One region of the Sphingomonas sp. P2_B6 genome, then DNA from elsewhere that is predicted to be linked to it. Evidence: riboswitches for the same ligand, from Rfam matches in the RefSeq annotation. Region 1 holds a riboswitch; the other holds the start of a gene.

Region 1 (3,401 bases):
CATTGACGAAACGGGTGGCATCACGGCGATCCGTTCGGCCTGTCCGACCGTCGGCGTTCCCGCGGCGACCGGCGATATCACCCTGTTCGATCCGCCGGCCAGTACCGCGGCGACCGCGATCGACGTTGCGGCGGTGATGACCAATGTCCGCTCCACCTGCGCCGATGCGACTGACGACATCGTCACCACCGTCACCTTCGATATCCAGGCGCGCCGGGCGCGCACCGATACGGCGCGCGACGTGAGTCTGCCCTATTTCATCACCGTCGTGCGGGGCGGCACCGCCGTTATCGCCAAGCGCGTCGGCCATGTCTCCGTGCATTTCAATGCCGGGCAGGACCGTGCGACGGCCAGCGGCCAGGCGAGCAGCACCATCTCCCGCGCGGCGGCCAGCCTTTCTGAAGATGTCCGCAAGAAGCTGACCGAAAAGCGCAAGGCGGGCGGCAGCGACGCCGCGGTCGACCCGCTGACTCGTCCGGAGATTCGCCAGGCCGTGCTGCGCGCTACCTTCGAGGCGCTGGTCGGCTTTCAGCTGACCGACGATCAGCTCAAGTACAACGCCACCCGGTGACCGAGGTCCGGGCCTTTGCCCTGCTGACGGGTAAGGCCCGGTACCTCGGGCGGGGTGAAAACAGCGCCATCGCCAAGTCTCCCGTCACCGGGCCGGTGAAGATCGGCTTTCTTGGGCTGGAAGGCGACGAGCAGGCCGATCCGACCGTTCATGGCGGACCGGACAAGGCGCTGCATCATTATCCCCATGATCATTATGCGCGCTGGAGCGAGGACAGGGTGGACGATCCGGTGCTCGCGGCGCCGGGGGCCTTTGGCGAGAATATCGCGACGCTCGGGCTGACCGAAGATCAGGTCTGCATCGGCGACCGGTTCCGCCTGGGCCGCGCGCTGATCGAGATCAGCCAGGGCCGGCAACCCTGCTGGAAGCAGGCTGAACGGCTGCGCTGGCCGGCTCTCCCGGCACTGATGGTCAAGGAACGGCGCAGCGGATGGTATTACCGCGTGATCGAGGAAGGCGCCGCCGAGCCGGGCGAGGCCCTGGCGATGGTCGAGCGCCCCTTGCCAGGGTGGACAGTCCGCCGCGTCTTCGGTCTGCTCATCGCCGGGGACCATCGTCACGACCCGGCGGCGCTTCGTGACCTTGCGGGTATGGAACTGCTGTATGACGGATGGCGGCACCGTGCCCTCAAATTGATGGCTTAGCTAAAAGCGTTACCAAGGCCGATTGACTCGCATGCTGCACCGCGTCACACCGGGCATGTCGATGGAGGGCAACTTCCATAGGCACGCGCGGGAGAGACCCCGGACGTGGGACCCTTGTCAAAGCAATGGCTTGGCATGGAATCCCTGATCCAGGGCGCCGAAGGAGCAACCGCCCCGGAATCTCTCAGGCACACCGGACCGCGCGGGCTATCGACACTCTGGAAAGCGGCCGAGGCGATGTTTGCCCGGCCCACCGAAGGGGTAAGCCATCCTGCGCAAGCGGGTGGTCAAAGCTCTCAGGTTCCCGTGACAGAGGGGGCGGCGAAACGCGGCGTAAGATGCGCTGCGTAACGCCGTGACACCTTGTGACGGAGACCGGCATTGAGTGACAACGAAGGCCCCGAAATCGAGATCCAGACGCTGCCGCTCGATGCGTGGCACCGTGCGCGGGACGGCCGGATGGTCGAATTCGCCGGCTATCACATGCCCGTCCAGTATGAAGGCATCATGGCCGAGCATCTGTGGACGCGCGACTCCGCCGGTTTGTTCGACGTCAGCCATATGGGCCAGCTGCTCTTTACCGGCGACGGCGCCGATGCCGCGCTCGAAGCGCTGCTGCCGGGCGACATCAAGGGGCTTGCCCCTACGAAGATGCGCTATTCGCTGCTGCTCGCGGAGAATGGCGGCATTCTCGATGATCTGATGGTCACGCGCCGCGAGGACGGCATCTACATGGTCGTCAACGGCGCGACCAAATATGACGACATCTCCTATCTCCTCGATCACCTGCCCGAGGACATCACGATCAACATCATGGACGAGCAGGCGCTGCTCGCGCTCCAGGGCCCCAAGGCGGTTGACGTGCTGTCGCGGCTGGTGCCGGGCGTCGAGGCGTTGGTGTTCATGACCGCGGGTGCGTTCGAGTGGAACGGCACGCCGCTGTGGATCAGCCGCTCGGGCTATACCGGTGAGGACGGGTTCGAGATTTCGGTGCCGGCCGAGGCTGCCGAGGCACTCGCCGATGCGCTGACCGCCGAGGCCGAAGTGAAGCCGATCGGGCTCGGCGCGCGCGATTCGCTGCGGCTCGAGGCCGGCTTGCCGCTCTACGGGCATGATCTCGATCCCAAGACCACGCCGGTGATGGCCGATCTCGGCTTCGCTTTGTCCAAGCGCCGTCGCGAGGAAGGCAATTTCATGGGCGCCGAGCGTATCCTGCTCGAGCGCGAGCAGGGCGCGGCGGTCAAGCGCGTCGGCCTGGTCGTCGAAGGCCGCCAGCCAGTGCGCGAGGGCGCGGCGGTGGTCGATGCGGAGGGTTCCGAGGTCGGCAAGGTCACCAGCGGCGGTTTCGCCCCGAGCTTCGGTGCGCCGATCGCCATGGCCTATGTGCCCGCCGCGATGGCGGCGATCGGCACCGTCATCCAGATTACGCAGCGCGGCAAGGTCCACCAGGCGACCGTCACCGCGATGCCGCTGATTCCACACCGCTATGTCCGAGCAGGAGGCAAGTAAGATGAGCCGTTACTTCACCGAAGATCATGAATGGGTCGATGTCGACGGCGACATCGGCACGGTCGGCATCAGCGAGTACGCGCAAGGCCAGCTCGGCGACATCGTGTTCGTCGACGTGCCGGCGGAGGGCAAGGAACTGGCGAAGGGCGACGAGGCCGCGGTGGTCGAATCGGTCAAGGCCGCATCGGACGTCTATTCGCCGGTCTCCGGCACCGTGCTTGAAGGCAATGCCGCGCTCGGCGACAATCCCGGGCTCGTCAACGAAGATCCCGAGGCCGAGGGCTGGTTCTTCAAACTGACGCTCAGCGATCCGGAAGAACTCAAGGGCCTGATGGATGAGGCGGCCTACGCCGCTTTCGTCGCGAAGCTTTGATGTGACGTACTCCCCTCCCGCTTGCGGGAGGGGTTGGGGGTGGGCTCGCGCTTTCCTCCAACGCTCCGCCCGGAATTGGCCGGGCGCCCACCCCCGACCCCTCCCGCAGGCGGGAGGGGGGAGATTGCTTGAATGCGGTATTTGCCCCTTACCGACAATGATCGTCAGGCGATGCTCGCCACGATCGGCGCCAGGTCGATCGACGATCTGTTCGTCGACGTGCCCGCCATTGCCCAACTCGATGGTCCGATCCACGGCCTTCCGGGCCATGCCAGCGAGCTGGCGGTCGAACGCCATATGTCGG
Region 2 (3,401 bases), on a different contig from region 1:
AACGGTTTGATCCTTGCACCTATTGATCCAACTGCCTGTCAGCACTCCACCACGTTGACGGCGAGACCGCCCAGGCTGGTTTCCTTGTATTTGGAACGCATGTCCTCGCCGGTCTGGCGCATCGTCTCAATCGCCTGGTCGAGGCTGACGATGTGCGTGCCGTCCCCGTCGAGCGCGAGATAGGCGGCGTTGATCGCCTTCACCGCGCCCATCGCGTTGCGCTCGATGCAGGGCACCTGGACCAGCCCGCCGATCGGATCGCAGGTGAGGCCGAGATTATGCTCGATGCCGATCTCCGCGGCATTCTCGATCTGGGCGTTGGTGGCGCCGAGCACCGCCGCGAGGCCGGCGGCGGCCATCGAGCAAGCCACGCCGACCTCGCCCTGGCAGCCCATCTCCGCCGCCGAGATGGAGGCGCGGGTCTTGTAGAGCATGCCGATCGCCGCCGCGGTCGAGAGGAAGATGCGAATGCCCTCGCGCGTCGCCGGGCCCTCGAACGTCTCGTAATAGCGGATCACCGCGGGGATGATGCCCGCGGCCCCATTGGTCGGCGCGGTGACCACGCGACCGCCGGCCGCATTCTCCTCGTTCACGGCCAGCGCCCAGAGACTAACCCATTGGATGGTATGCGACGGAGCGCCGCGTTCCGAGCGGGAGATCAGTGCTTCGTGCAGCCCCTTGGCGCGGCGACGCACGTTGAGGCCGCCCGGCAATATGCCACCCTTCACCATGCCGCGATCGATGCAGGCGCGCATCGCATCGGCGACGCCGTCGAGCAGCGCGTCGGTCTCGGCCGCGGTGCGCCAGGCAGTGTCGTTGCGGCGAACCAGCTCGCTGATCGAGATATGCTCTGCCTCGGCCGCCAGCAGCAGCTCGTCACCCGACGTGAAGGGATGGCGCACCGCGACATTGCCAAGCTCCGGCCGCTCCCCGCCGCGCCGGATCGTGCCGCCGCCGACCGAATAATAGCGCAGCGTCTGCGACGTTCCGTCGGGGAACCAGGCAGTCAGATCGAGAGCATTGGGATGTTCCGGCTCGAAGCGTTCGGGATGGAAATCGATCCCGCCCTTGCCGTCCAGCGCCACCGGATAGCCGCCCTCTCCGCCTCCTCGCCCGAGCGGCAGCGCATTGTCCGCGCGGAACCCGGCGACCAGCGCCGCCGCCGTTTCCGGATCGACCGTTTCCGGCTCCCAGCCGGCCAGGCCGAGCAGGACCGCGACGTCGGTGCCGTGGCCGATGCCGGTCAGCGCAAGCGAACCATAGAGGCTGCAGCCGACCCTGGTCGCGCGCTCCGGCAACGCCAGGATGGTCCGCGCGAAATCCGCCGCCGCGCGCATCGGCCCGACCGTGTGCGAGCTGGAGGGGCCGATGCCGATGGTGAACATCTCGGCGATGCTGATCGGGCGAAAGCGCGGGTCCGGAAAAGTCGAGGTCGCGAGAGGTGAGGTCACCGAGGCATGCTCCTGTCAGGCGCTGTGCGCGCCGTTGCATGCCCCCTCTGTCCCTTTGCCTGAGATCGCTATCCCGTCGGCGGGTGCCGTGGCACCACTCTCCAGAGTGTCTGTGTCGCGCGGTCCTTTTGCCTGAGAGTTTCCGGGGCGGTTGCTCCTTCGGCGCCGGCCAAAGCCGATCTCTCCCGTGCGACGACCGATAGGTGAGCGAGTGCCCGCGCCAAGTCAATCGCCACGCTGGTCAGGATGCCCAGGCAGCGCGGGATTCCGTGGCGGGCGCTTCCCATCCGTCGACCAGGGACTGGATGAGCGCCCGGTCGTCCGGCGTCGCCGGGTTGTAGACGATCAGGCTGAGGTCCGGCCGGCCGTCCACCGCGAAGGCGGAATATTCCAGGGCGATCAGGCCGACCTGGGGATGGCGCAGATGCTTGGTCCCGTCGCCATAGGTCCGCACTTCATTGTCCTGCCACATCGAGGCGAATTCCGGGCTCGACCGGCAGAGTTCCTCGACCAGCGGCGCGACCTCGGCATCGGCGCCAGCGCGTGCGGCGTCGATCCGGAAGGAACTCACGACGAAACGGGCGACCGATTCCCATTGCGGCTGCGCCGCGCGGACGCGATCGTCGCAGAAGATCAGGCGCAGGATATTGCGCTGGCCGGGCGGGATCGAACCATAATTGGTGAGCACGACCGCCGCGGCGCGGTTCCAGGCGACGACGTCCCAGGTCGCGGTGCGCACGATGGCGGGACTGCAGGTCAGCACGTCGAGCAGCCGCTGCAAGCGCGGCGTAATCGAATCGCTACCACGATACTGGGCCGCGGGCGGGCGACCGAGACCGAGCAGGAACAGATGCTCGCGCTCGACCTCGGTCAGGGTCAATGCCGTCGCGATGCGGTCGAGCACTTCGGCCGAAGCTTTTCCGCCGCGCCCCTGTTCGAGCCAGGTGTACCAGGTCGGGCTGATATTGGCGCGCTGCGCCACTTCCTCGCGGCGCAACCCCGCGGTCCGCCGCCGCCCGGCGAACCCGAACGAGGCGGGATCGAGCCTGGTGCGCCGGTTCCGGAGATAGGTGCCGAGCATATTGTCGTCGGACATCGTGGCGCATCCAGTTAGTGTTTATACCAGGATAATGTCACTACTTTACCTGCATAAGAGCGATCACGACAATAGACGGGTCGAAATGCTGGAGATGAGCAGATGCGCGTATTTGTAACGGGTGCCACCGGCTGGGTCGGGTCGGCGGTGGTCGAGGAACTGGTTAGTGCCGGCCATCAGGTGACGGGACTGGCCCGGTCCGCGGAAAAGGCAGCGACGCTCGCCGCGGCCGGCGCCGAAATCGTGTCCGGGACGCTCGACGACCTCGATATTCTGCGCGGCGGCGCGGCGGCGGCGGACGGCGTGATCCACACCGCGTTCAACCATGATTTCTCCCGGTTTGCCGAGAATGCGCGGCAGGACCAGCTGGCGATCGAGACATTGGGCAGCGCGCTGATGGGGTCGGACCGGCCGTTGCTCGTCACCTCGGGCTTTGCGTTGCTCGCGCCGGGCCGGGTCGCGACCGAGGCGGATCTGCCCGCGTCGCACCCCTCCTACCCGCGCCGGTCCGAGGCCGCCGCGATAGCTCTGGCGGCGCGCGGCGTGCGGGCCGCCTCCATCCGGCTGGCGCCGTCGGTGCACGGCACTGGCGACCACGGCTTCATCCCGTTCCTGATCGGCCTGGCCCGCGAGAAAGGCGTGTCCGCCTATATCGGCGACGGGGCGAACCGTTGGCCTGGGGTACACCGGCTCGACGCCGCGCGCCTCTACCGGCTGGCGCTCGAACAGGGCGCCACCGAGGCCGCCTATCACGCGACCGGCGACGAAGGAGTCGCGTTCAGGGACATCGCCGCGGTGATCGGGCGGCGGCTCGGCGTGCCGGTCGAATCGCGTACACCGGAGCATTTCGGCTG

What was found. Region 1 has a riboswitch for glycine ahead of gcvT (glycine cleavage system aminomethyltransferase GcvT). Riboswitches for the same ligand answer to the same signal wherever they lie in the genome.
Region 2: it holds a riboswitch for glycine, as region 1 does, so the genes downstream of both, AC1DX5_RS12170 (L-serine ammonia-lyase) here and gcvT (glycine cleavage system aminomethyltransferase GcvT) in region 1, are expected to answer to the same signal.

Annotation. Positions count from the first base shown of each region.
Region 1 is NZ_JBFUDK010000004.1:226,005-229,405, reverse strand. It holds gene AC1DX5_RS07755 (hypothetical protein) at 1-571, shown strand, start outside; gene AC1DX5_RS07750 (MOSC domain-containing protein) at 568-1,215, shown strand; glycine riboswitch at 1,294-1,426, shown strand; gene gcvT (glycine cleavage system aminomethyltransferase GcvT) at 1,597-2,724, shown strand; gene gcvH (glycine cleavage system protein GcvH) at 2,726-3,097, shown strand; gene gcvPA (aminomethyl-transferring glycine dehydrogenase subunit GcvPA) at 3,230-3,401, shown strand, end outside.
Region 2 is NZ_JBFUDK010000007.1:127,401-130,801, forward strand. It holds gene AC1DX5_RS12170 (L-serine ammonia-lyase) at 39-1,451, opposite strand; glycine riboswitch at 1,495-1,560, opposite strand; glycine riboswitch at 1,562-1,649, opposite strand; gene AC1DX5_RS12175 (helix-turn-helix transcriptional regulator) at 1,693-2,547, opposite strand; gene AC1DX5_RS12180 (SDR family oxidoreductase) at 2,650-3,401, shown strand, end outside.